DNA from 2 places in the Motilimonas sp. 1_MG-2023 genome. Region 2 is predicted to be linked to the other one. Evidence: riboswitches for the same ligand, from Rfam matches in the RefSeq annotation. Region 2 holds a riboswitch; the other holds the start of a gene.

Region 1 (5,920 bases), on a different contig from region 2:
AGTCGAGTAATAGATTAATTTTCAGGTCGATAATCCGCTTGCGGCCAAATTTCATTAATTTCATCCGCTTGCTGCTGGGCATTAAAGCGCTCCCATTTTATGCCGTTCACGTCTAACTCTTCGCTAAATTCAGTGGCGCTAGCATCTTCCCAGCCTAAATGGCGCAGCTCTCCAGGCGGACAAGAAGGATCTTGGCGCACCGATAGATTTAACGATTCGGTGCGCCATAAGGCATATTCATTTTCAATATATGAGCAAGGCGCCGCGCCAAGACGAACAGAATAGTCAGCAATAGTGGCTGCAATTTGATTGGTTGAAAGGGCGATATGTAATTTTTTCATGGTGATATTCGCAAGTTAGCTAAACGGCCTAACAAGCTACCATCAATTTAAAATCAAAACCATCTAGGCCATTTAATTTCAATTTAGGAGCTGTTGAGTAAGTTACTTTCTTGCCATTAAATAAATAAAGAAGCTACCACCCAGCATCGCGGTGATAATGCCCACAGGTAAATCTTGCGGCGCAATCAGCACTCGTGCGCCTGCATCTGCCCACACCAATAGCAGCGCGCCGAGTAACGCGCTAACAGGCAGCACTTTGCGGTTATCCGCCCCCACCAGCATTCGCGTTAAATGCGGCACCATTAAACCAATAAAACCAATCGCGCCACTAAACGCCACCATTACCCCCGTGACCAAGGCTGAGACCACCAGCACCGCCATTCGCATGCGATTAACATTGATACCTAAAGTAGCCGCCGTTTCATCCCCCGCCATCATGGCATTTAAGCGCCCAGACCGTAGCATCATCAACAGCAATGCCAAACCCAACACCACAGCAGGAAAGACCAAATGCGACCATTGCGCCATGCCTAAGCCGCCAAGCATCCAAAACATCGCTGAGCCGGCGGCTTTTTGTTCGCCAGCAAAAATTAAAAAGTTAGTCAGTGACATCAAGATAAAATGCACTGCTACCCCCGTCAGCAGCAATTTTTGTTGCGATAAGCCATGCCCTTGCTGGGCAATAAACACCACCAATAACATAGAGCAAAGAGCGCCAATAAAAGCCGCTAACGGCAAGCTATAAGGGCCAATGAACAGGCCGACATGTAAAATAACAATCACCGCGCCCAGCGAGCCTCCTGCCGAGGCGCCAAACAAGTAAGGATCAGCCATTGAGTTGCGGGTAATGGCTTGCAAGCAAGTGCCGACTAACGCCAGCCCTGCGCCCACCAATACCGCGAGTAAAATTCGCGGTAACCGTATATCCCAAATAATCGCTTGTTTGGCTTTGCTGATCCCCTCGCTCGTCTCTGTCACCTGCGCCCAACTTGGCAGTAACTTATGCCCTAAGATGCTGCTCACTTCAGCAAGAGATAAGCTAGCCGCGCCCAAGGTGATTGAGACTAACGCCGAGCAGATTAAAACGAGACTCAGGCCAATCAGCAGCGCCGTTGTACGTGTTATTTGAGTCAACATGGTTTCATTACTTAAATCGCTGCGGATATAAGTCTTTCGCCAACTGCTCAACCGCATCAATGTTTTCAATGCCCGGCGTGGCAGCGGCGTAACTTAAAATAGTAAAACTATCATTCACTACTGCTTTCACCCCTTGCGTGGCAGGAAAACGTTTTAAAAATGCAATTTTTTCCGCAGCGCTAGGCTGACCGTAATCAATGATCACTATATGCTCTGGGTCGGTTTCAACCACGGCTTCCCAACTGACTCGGGTCCAACTTTGCTTAACGTTCGCCATTACATTATGGCCGCCAGCCGCGGCAATGATCGCGTGAGGCACCGCCAAGGCGCCAGCGGTAAAGGGCTTATCTTGGCCACTGTCATAAACAAAGACCGATTTACTTGGTACGCCAGCTAATCGTAATTCAACCTCAGCTAACCTTTGCTTAAAGCCATCATTGAGTACTTTAGCCCGCCCAGAAACATTAAAAATAGCGCCTATGCTGTCAATGTCATAAAAGGTATCTTCTAAGCTGATATGAGGGCGCGTTTGCACATGGGCGCACGACTCTTTAATCGCATAAGTCGGGATATCATATTTAGCTAGCGTACTTGGCGTCACGGCGCCACCTACTTCCATGCCGTAATTCCAACCGGCAAAATAAAAATCGGCATCGGCATTAAGTAAATTTTCCATGCTCGGATATTTCGGCGCGATCTCAGGTAAGTCTTTTACTGTTAACGCCAACTCATCGGGCATTTTATGGTGTGCCGATACGCCAGAATACCCCGCCATATTGGCGGTTAAGTCCAATGCCAACATGATCTTGAGCATATTGATGTCATTGGCAATAGCGCGTTTCGGCACTTGCTTAAATTCCACCACTTCGCCGCACACATCAATAGCAACATGAGCTTGTACTACGCCCGTTAACAAACCTAAAGCCACCACAATTGATTTCATCACTTTCCTTAATTTAATGCGTTATTGAATGGAGTATTCGATGATGGGATCACCGACAAATAGTTAATCCGGGGAATAGTGTGATGCACTTGCTGATCTACATGGGTGCGCATTAAAAACTGCTCCGCCAAATGCTGTTCGGTTAACACCTGTGCTGGGCTGCCATGCTGTTGAATAATGCCGTCATTAAGCAGGTATAAATAATCACAGTAACGCGCAGCAATATTAAGATCATGCAAGCTGCACAGCACAGTAACGCCTAATGATTTAATTAAATCAAGTAGCTGAAATTGATAGTGAATATCTAAATGATTGGTTGGCTCGTCTAAGATCAGCAGCTTAGGTTGCTGGATCAGCGCCCGCGCCAATAAACAGCGCTGCTTTTCACCGCCCGACAAGCTATCAAAGTTAGCCGCACGCAAATCCAATAAACCCACCGTTGCTAATACTTGATCAACTTGTTGGCGATAACGGCGAAAGCCACTGAGCAATGACACATGCGCGGTTAAGCCCATACGTACTACTTCTTCAACGGTAAAACCAAACTCCGCTGGAAACTCTTGCAACACCACCGCCACTTGCCGCGCGAACGCCTTGGCTGACAACTGATGCACATCCTGCCCCGCCAATAACACTTGGCCACAGCAAGGCCGATGCTGACGATAGACGCACCTGAGTAACGACGATTTACCCGAGCCATTTTGACCGATTAAGCCAACAAATTGTCCTTGGTTTATCTGCAAGTTAATCTGCTGTAACACGGCTTTATTGGCCACAAACCAACTAAGATCGCGAATTTTAAGGTGCATAAGCACCCTTAAACTCACGTTGAGATAACAAAAACATACCACTCCTGTAGGGCACACCCCGTCCCGAATTTTGTTTAGGTTATGGCAGGTCTCCTGGCTCACGTCTCATCATTTTTTGTGACCTTCCCAGTCCATGGACCAGTGGTTTCGCTGAATTGGCATTGCAGCGCAGACAAAAAACTACTCGTTTACAGTTGCGGGGGCAGCCACGGCTTAAACCGTGTTCCCATATTATGACCAAACTGGTCACCATAACGCGGAGGATTTTAGCACAGCAAACATCAATTTATATCGGGATTTAAGCTAAAACTATTATTAATAGAAACAATAGTTAACCTCAGCTTTGCTGAAGCCCATCACGGTCGATAAAGAGATGAGCAAAATCCTCAATGGTTTGGCAAATAAAATCCATATTAGTGGCTAATTGCCACGACATCGGCATTTGTACGATACCAATCTTCAAAGTACATTCCTCTTCGGATTCATTGGCTCGTGAAATACATGGCAGAAACAAAACAAGCAGCCGAGGCTGCTTGTTTTTAGTTCACACTCAGCTCGAAAACTAAGGGCGATACACTTTCACATTAGTAAAGCCGGCTTCTTTTAAGTACAAGGCTTGTAGTTTACTCATCACGCCACGGTCGCAGTAAAGCAAATACGTTTTGCTTTGATCTAAGGTGTCAAACTGAGTACCCAGTTTAAAGAACACCATGCTTTCAACGGTGGCGCCTTCAACTTTTAGCGGCTTGTCTTCACGCTCATCGTCAGAGCGGATATCTAACACCACTTCATTTGGCGCAAATTGCGCCGTGGTTTCCACCTCAGTGATCTCAGCATCGGTTTGTTCGCCGATATCGCGAATATCCAGCGTCATGGTGGCTTCCACCACTTTATCAATCAGCGCCATATCAAACTTGGCTTCTTGCTCTTCAATCTTGCTCATTACCGCTTTCACGGTAGGCTTATTGGAGATCACGCCGCAATACTCGGGAATGGTCTCTGAAAACTCTGCCGTACCAATTTGACGCGCCGTGTTGATGATATCTTGCTTATCCATCGCAATCAGGGGGCGTAAAATTAAGGTATCGGTCGATTTATCAATCACCGATAAGTTACGCAACGTTTGACTCGATACTTGGCCCACCGCTTCACCCGTTACCATGGCATCTAGCGCTAAGCGCTCGGCTAATTTAGCGCCGGTGCGCATCATCATACGCTTTAAGATCACACCCATTTGGCCGTCTTCGACCTTTTCAAGGATCTCTGCAACAACTGGCTCAAACGGCACCGCTAAAAACTTCACGCGATGAGATGAACTAAAGCGATCCCATAAGTGATGAGCGACTTGTTTAACGCCAATTTCATGAGCGGCGCCACCTAAGTTGAAGAAGCAGTAATGCACGCGCATACCGCGTTTCATCATGATGTAGCTAGAAACACCTGAGTCAAAACCGCCTGAAATCAGCGACAAGACACCTTCTTGTGAGCCCATAGGGAAACCGCCGAGTCCTTCATGGCGCTGCTTAACAATGAATAAATCTTGATGGTCAATTTCAAGTTGCACTGTGACATCAGGCTTTCTTAATTGCACACCAACTGCGTCAGTGTGTTGGTTTAGACCACCGCCAACATAACGTTCAACTTCTGTTGAACTAAAGTCATGTTTACCGCGACGTTTCACGCGTACACAAAAAGTTTTACCCGCTAGTTTATCCGCAACTAACGGCAGTACTTGTTCGTAAATATCATGTAAATCTTCAAATGGCGATTGCTGCACTTCTAAAAAGAACGCCACCCCCGGCGTGCTCGACAACAGTTCAATCAGCTTGGCGCGATTTTTGTCAGTGTCGTTGACCGTTTTAACGATGATATGATCCCACTCTAAAATGACTTTCACGTCATCGTCATAGCGTCTTAATACATTACGGATGTTGCCCTGTAACATTTTGCAAAAACGCTTACGAACAGACCTGCTCTTCATCAGGATTTCAGGGAAAAACTTAACGACAAATTTCATCGGCTTCACTTAGGGTAAAAATTAGGGTGCGGATTATACCCTGAGAATGTGAGGACTTAAAGTGGTGGTTTTTTGCCCTGCAAGTTTGCCACTTACAGGGCGGGGTAATGGAGACTTATTGCGTGACGTTTATTTCGTCTGACTCTTGTGCTTTACCTTGCATCACTGAAATTTCAACGCGGCGGTTTTTACGACGATTAGATTGATCGGTATTGTCGTAAAGAGGCTTAGTATCGGCATAACCCACCACCATTAAACGCTGTTGATCAAAACCTTTTACCTTGATCATTTCATGGGCAACCGATACCGCGCGCTGTGTTGACAAGTCCCAGTTAGAGCGATAAAGCTCAGACTTGATGGCTTCATCGTCAGTATGTCCAGATACCGTAATTTCGCCAGGGACATCTTTTAAAATTTCCGCTACTCGCGTGATCACAGGACGAAATTTAGGCTGTAAAAAAGCCGATCCAGACGGAAATGCGCCTTTTTCACGAACCCGAATAATCAGTTGCTGCCCGAGGGCTTCAATTTCAATAGCGCCATCTTCAATTTGATCTTTCATCTTTTGTGCTATGGTTTTCGCCAGTTGATTTTGTGCCGCTTGCTGTTGCGCTTCCATTTGGCTTTGAATGGCTTGTGACGCGGTCATGCCACCGTCTTTATCACCTTCATC
Region 2 (5,920 bases):
TAGAATACCGCCGTTGGCTTTATGTAGAAGCCCCGGCTTTAGCACTACTTCACGTTTATTTATTACCTGCTGCAGATCTAAACTACCAATCAGCATTTCCTCACTGGCACCGAGGGGTAAATTAACAAAAGGAATAACCTGTTGCTGCGGTGCAGGCAACACCCCCACCAGTGCCCGGGCAAGAGTGGATTTGGCACAGCCCCTTGGCCCCGCCACTAACACACCACCGATGGCAGGATTAATAGCAGCTAAAATCAACGCCAACTTAAATTCGGATTGACCTTGTACGGCGCAAAAAGGAAATTGAGACAAGGTAAGTTGCGTCATTTAAGCCACCTTTTCCGTCTTTTCCGTTAACTCTGTAGCGCTTTTGTAATCACTATCACTTAATTTACCGCTAGTTAACACCACACTGCGGGTGCTGATTTGCGCCAAAAAGTCGTGATCATGAGACACAATCAACATCGCCTGCGGCAAGCCTTTTAAGGTGTCGATTAAGCGCTGACGCGCCGCTGTATCTAAGGCGTTAGTTGGCTCATCGAGTAACAACACCTTGGGCGTCATAGCCAATACACTGGCTAGACTAATCATGCGTTTTTCGCCGCCAGAAAGCTGGTGAGTAATACGACAGGCAAAATGTTCTAAGCCTAATTGATGCAGCACTTGCTCGGCGCGCAGCTTAGCTTCAATGCGGCTAAACCCCAGATTTAACGGACCAAACATCACATCTTCTAATACCGTGGGGCAAAATAATTGATCGTCAGGATCTTGAAATAAAAACCCTGCTTGAGCACGTACATCAACAAAGGATTTTTCGCTATCGCGCGCCGTGCCAAATGCAATAACCTGGCCTACTAGTGGCTTTTTCAAACCCACTAATAAATGTAATAGCGTGGTTTTACCTGCCCCATTATCACCCATCAACGCCACCCGTTCGCCTTGATAGAGCGAAAAATTAACCTGGTCTAACACCGCTGGACGCCTTGGGTAAGCAAAGCTCACCTTATCCAAAGCCAGTAATGGTACGTTATTTATTTCCATATAAAATTCATCCCAATCAAGATGGTGAGACTGAACAGAGCTAAACCAACAAACAGGCGATCCCTGCGTTGCCATTGCATCTCATGATGCAGGTATAACTTGCCTTGATAGCCTCGGCATTTCATGGCATTAAAAATACGCTCGGAGCGCTCCAATGAATGAATTAATAACATGCCGATTAAGTAACCTATGGTGCGCCAAGTGTGGCAATTACAACCCATAACAAACGCCCGCGCCCGCATCGCAAGGCGCATTCGCGCGTATTCTTGATTGATCACATCGAGATAACGCAAGGTAAATAACATTAAATGCACTAACTTTTCCGGCACTTTTAATTTGGCAAGACTTTGCGCCAACACCACTGGGCTTAGGGTCCCGACCAAGGCTAGCAACATTAGCATCACGCCATTGGCTTTGAGCGCTATCATCAGCCCATGCTCTAGTCCTTGCCAACTGGCGCTAAGGCCAAAACCTTGCCAAATTGGCGTACCCGGCGTGGTAAAAGGCAATAAGAAGATCAAACAGATCATAAAGAGATCCATCGCCAGCATGCGCTTAAAGGTACGTCGTAAATCGAGTCTAGCTAACATCGCGACCAATAAAGCCACACCTAGGCCGGTAATCAACGGCAAAAACACTTGGCTCAATACCAACACAAAAGCAAACCCGAAGGCAGCTAACACCCGTAAGCTAGGATCGAGTAAGTCCACTACCGAGTCTTGGTGCGATAAACTTTGCCCGCGCCATGAGGTGGCGCTGTGATCCAATAATTGGCTCATACTTTGGCCGACTGGCGATAACGAAAATACATGCCCAGCCCAACTAAACCTAAGATGTAGCCTAAACCGCCTAATATATCGGTGAGACCACGCTGCGCTTGCAGGGCGGCGATTTCTTTGCGCAACGGAGTAACTTGCTTGGCGACTGCACGTTCAACCAGATTGGCAATAACGTGAGGGTTTTGTTCAAAACTGGGACGTTTTTCTGCTCTGGTGTCACTCAATGCCGAAGTTTGTGGCGCTATCTGAGTTAGCCCTAGACCATCAGGTAATTCATTGGCGGGCAGCGTTAAATTTAAAACATGTCCAGCGCCTAGCTCAATATGAAAATGGTGGTCTTGCTGCTGCGTAGCCTGAAACTGAAATATACCTTGATCGTCAATTATAGTGCTGCCAAGGGGATGGCTTTGCGCATCAGTGATAGTAACCACCGTGCCTTCATGAGCCATATCACCATTGGAAAAACCCGCTTCGCCTTCGATTAAGCTACCAATGGCATAAACGCCACCCACCACTTTATGAGCATGTACTGACGTAATAAAACCAGCCAATAAGATTGCAATGAATAGCTTCATCTTACCTCCTGCAACCTTGGTTGCGCTTTAACACCCAATAATTCAGGTTTAACTTTATGTAATAAATACACCGCAGCACCAGAAACAAAACCTTCAATTAACATCACAGGAACATGGGCTGGTAAGGTGGCCTTTGCCACTAAAATAAAGGCATCGCCAGAAAGAGCCAAAGCGCCCGCCACCAGCAAGCTGGTAATAGCCACGGCGCCAGCGCCACCTATCGCGCCCCAAATAGCCGCTCGATTACTGCTACCAGAGCGTATCCCCCAATAGCAAATGGCATACATAATGAGACCGGGAATCGCTATATTGAAAGTGTTAACCCCCAGTACTAGCACGCCACCAAAGCCAAAAAATACCGCTTGTAAAATAAGCGCGACAAACAAAGCTGGAAACGCCGCCCAGCCTAAAACAATGCCAATTAAGCCATTCATGATCAGGTGAACACTGGTAAACCCTAAGGGCAAATGGATGTAAGAAGCGATAAAAAATACCGCCGACAACATGCCCACTTGTGGCAAGTTATCGTAGTCCATACGTTTTAACCCAATGCCTACGCCAATGGCGGTTAACACGCCCCCCAGAGCTAAAACGGGTATTGAGAGCGCGCCATCAACTATGTGCATATTTTTCCTTTGCCTGCATGTAGACATAGAAAAGGGGCTATTTCTTCGCAAAACCGCAGCAAGTACATCCTTGTATGCTTAGCTTTTTCATCCATGAACAAGATATTTTGCTACGAAACAATCCATTTTCTATCACTCATGCATCATTCTAAAATTAAGAACGCTGGCTTTCTTAGCCCTAACGAACCTATTTTATCGCGTGCGCTTGCACCCAGATCACAGCATCTTGCGAGAGCTCTTTACCTTGATAGGTTTTTTCTGGGCCCACCCCCAAAGCTGCGAAGCCCCATTGCCCTGCTTTTGGAATACCAAAGGTAAAAGTGCCGTTGGCGTCAGCAAATAGACTAATAGTGGTAAAAGCATCGGCTGGTGGCGTAAATGTCGCTTGCTCGGCAAATTTATTCGCGCCCATATCGGGTTGATAGTTTAAGAACTCGACTTCGATTTCGGCAAATGGCACCGACTGGCCATTGGCTTTCACCACACCGGTGAACGTACCGCCTTCATAGATGGCATAAGGCTTAGTAAGGGGCACAATTTCTGCAGGTAAACCCAGTTCGTTCGACCAATCAGTAGGTAAACTGCCTACATTGACTATGGTTTTACTGATCTGCTGAATATAAAGATTTTCTTCTTTTTCAAAATACGGCGATGGCGTTAATACGAATACATAATCACCAAGACCGCGTAAAGTCGCGCTGGCTTCATAGGCTAGACCCGTATCAACAGCACTGCTCCATTGGATCGGCTTAACTTGCTTGGTTAGGTCGGTTTTCTTACCTTTTTTAACCACATAAAAAGACTGGGGCGCATCAACGGCCATCACATGACCACTTTCAGCAGGGTGTGTAAACGGCATTTTAAAGGTGATATCACCACCTTTATCACGCAGCAAATCTGGGGTGTAAAGCATTTGAAAATGGGCGTGAGCCGAAATGGAATAACTCGTAGCCAGAGTTAATAAAGACAGACTTAGCCAACGTCCTTTCTGTTTAGCCTTAAAGCTTTTACTGGTAAACATTTTGATTCTCCGTCTGAACATTGTTTGCAGGCGGAGTTGTGGAGGAAACGATAAAACAAACGCAGTAAGCCTATTTAAGCTCACTATCATTACCATTTGGATACCGTCCGGTGAAGCCCTCCGCAACACCTAGTTAATCTATTGGTTTGGTATCCGGACTTATCAGCAGTGACTTGTATGTCACCTCAAAATGTCGCCTTCCCATCTAGTTTTAGCATTGAGCAAAAACAAAACAGTGGCCTTAGACACTTTGTTAACTGAACTACCGTTGCGGGGGCAGTGTTGGCATTGTGAGTCATAATCAACTCAGGCACCATCTTCCCAAACCGATGAAGACTTAAAAATAAAGACTCATCGGCGCTGTGCTGTTCACACAACATCCAATAGAGCGCGCACATTATCGCGGCAGCTGAATGATGTCAATTTTTGTTCGTAAATAGCGCTCAGCTCCATGTTTTTCATGACAAATAAAAAGCTCCCGAAGGAGCTTTAATAACAAAAATCACAACGTGATTGAGCTTATACTTTAAACGTCTTAATCGTCGCATCCATTGTTTGTGCATGAGCAGCAATAATGTCTGCCACTTCATTAAGCTCTTTTAATACAGTAACCGAACCTTCAACTAATTCTTTCACTTGGCTTAGATTTTCATTCATTTCAATAGCAACACCAGACTGCTGTTCAGAAGCCGTGGCAATTTGGCTATTTAGATCGGCAATGCTATGAACCTGTTCAGCAATGAAGTCAATTTTCTCCCCCGCTTGGCTAACTTGCTCAACACTGCGCTGTGCCTCATCAACACTGGTTTTCATTAAGCCAACCGCCTGACCAGCACTGGTTTGTAATTGCTCGATCATACGCTGAATTTCTACCGTCGCATCTTGGGTGCGCTGCGCCAAGTTACGTACTTCGTCGGCTACCACCGCAAAACCACGCCCTTGCTCACCGGCTCGCGCCGCTTCAATAGCCGCATTTAAAGCCAACAGGTTTGTTTGTTCGGAAATGCCACGAATGGTGTCGACCACAGTGCCAATACTCCCCACTTTACCTTCTACTTCATTTACCGCAGTTGAAGAGGCATCAATATTACTTGATAACGAACTAATAATGCCGATAGTGGCTTCAACATAACGATTACCATCAAGGGCTACCTTATTAGCATCTGTGGTTGCTGATGAAGCAATGCTAGCATTATTTGCCACTTCTTTTACTGTCGCGGCCATTTGACTCATGGCTGAAGCTAACTCATCAATTTGACCAAACTCTTCTTCTATCGAGTCTTGTACCGCTTCCATACAGATGGACAATTGCTCTGATACATCGTTTAGTTGATCGGAGGTCAATTGCTGTTCGGACAGAAGAGCTTTCCAATTACTGGCAGTTAAGCGCACCGCGGCCGCAATTTCGCCAAACTCATCTTTACTATTCAGGGTGATATTTTCACGTAAATCTTTATTCGACATTCTATTAATGCCAGAAACCAAATGCGTTACCTGTTTCGACATGGTGTTGGCAGCCCAAACCAAAATGAAGACAAATACCACCACCATAATTAAAGTTTGTAATAAACCACGCTTGATCGCGCCATAGTAAATGCTATCAACTTGCTCATGGTTAACAGCAGCGGCAATGCTCCACCCCCAAGGCTTAAACCCACGAGTATAGACTTCAAGCTCGTTACCTTGCTTAATCGCGCTAAACCCACCTTCACTTTCACCGGATGACAAACTTAACTGAGTTTGCACATTTCCCGGACTAGCGGCATCGAATACACTGGCAAGTTTTTTCCCGACCATACTCACTTGGTCAGGATAGAGTAATGCCACCCCGGCAGAGCTGCCTTGAGCAGATATCACCCAATAATGGCCATTATTACC

Evidence for each region. Region 2 has a riboswitch for cobalamin ahead of Q4519_RS14440 (DUF4198 domain-containing protein). Riboswitches for the same ligand answer to the same signal wherever they lie in the genome.
Region 1: linked by a shared signal. The riboswitch ahead of Q4519_RS08075 (ABC transporter ATP-binding protein) and the one ahead of Q4519_RS14440 (DUF4198 domain-containing protein) in region 2 are both predicted to bind cobalamin.

What each region holds. Positions count from the first base shown of each region.
Region 1 is NZ_JAUOPX010000011.1:85,720-91,639, reverse strand. It holds gene Q4519_RS08090 (hypothetical protein) at 15-341, opposite strand; gene Q4519_RS08085 (iron ABC transporter permease) at 444-1,478, opposite strand; gene Q4519_RS08080 (ABC transporter substrate-binding protein) at 1,486-2,421, opposite strand; gene Q4519_RS08075 (ABC transporter ATP-binding protein) at 2,430-3,230, opposite strand; cobalamin riboswitch at 3,296-3,499, opposite strand; gene Q4519_RS08070 (hypothetical protein) at 3,568-3,693, opposite strand; gene thiI (tRNA uracil 4-sulfurtransferase ThiI) at 3,793-5,247, opposite strand; gene Q4519_RS08060 (flagellar motor protein MotB) at 5,363-5,920, opposite strand, start outside.
Region 2 is NZ_JAUOPX010000028.1:20,094-26,013, reverse strand. It holds gene Q4519_RS14465 (AAA family ATPase) at 1-327, opposite strand, end outside; gene Q4519_RS14460 (energy-coupling factor ABC transporter ATP-binding protein) at 328-1,041, opposite strand; gene cbiQ (cobalt ECF transporter T component CbiQ) at 1,032-1,820, opposite strand; gene Q4519_RS14450 (hypothetical protein) at 1,817-2,395, opposite strand; gene cbiM (cobalt transporter CbiM) at 2,392-3,021, opposite strand; gene Q4519_RS14440 (DUF4198 domain-containing protein) at 3,209-4,042, opposite strand; cobalamin riboswitch at 4,169-4,411, opposite strand; gene Q4519_RS14435 (methyl-accepting chemotaxis protein) at 4,562-5,920, opposite strand, start outside.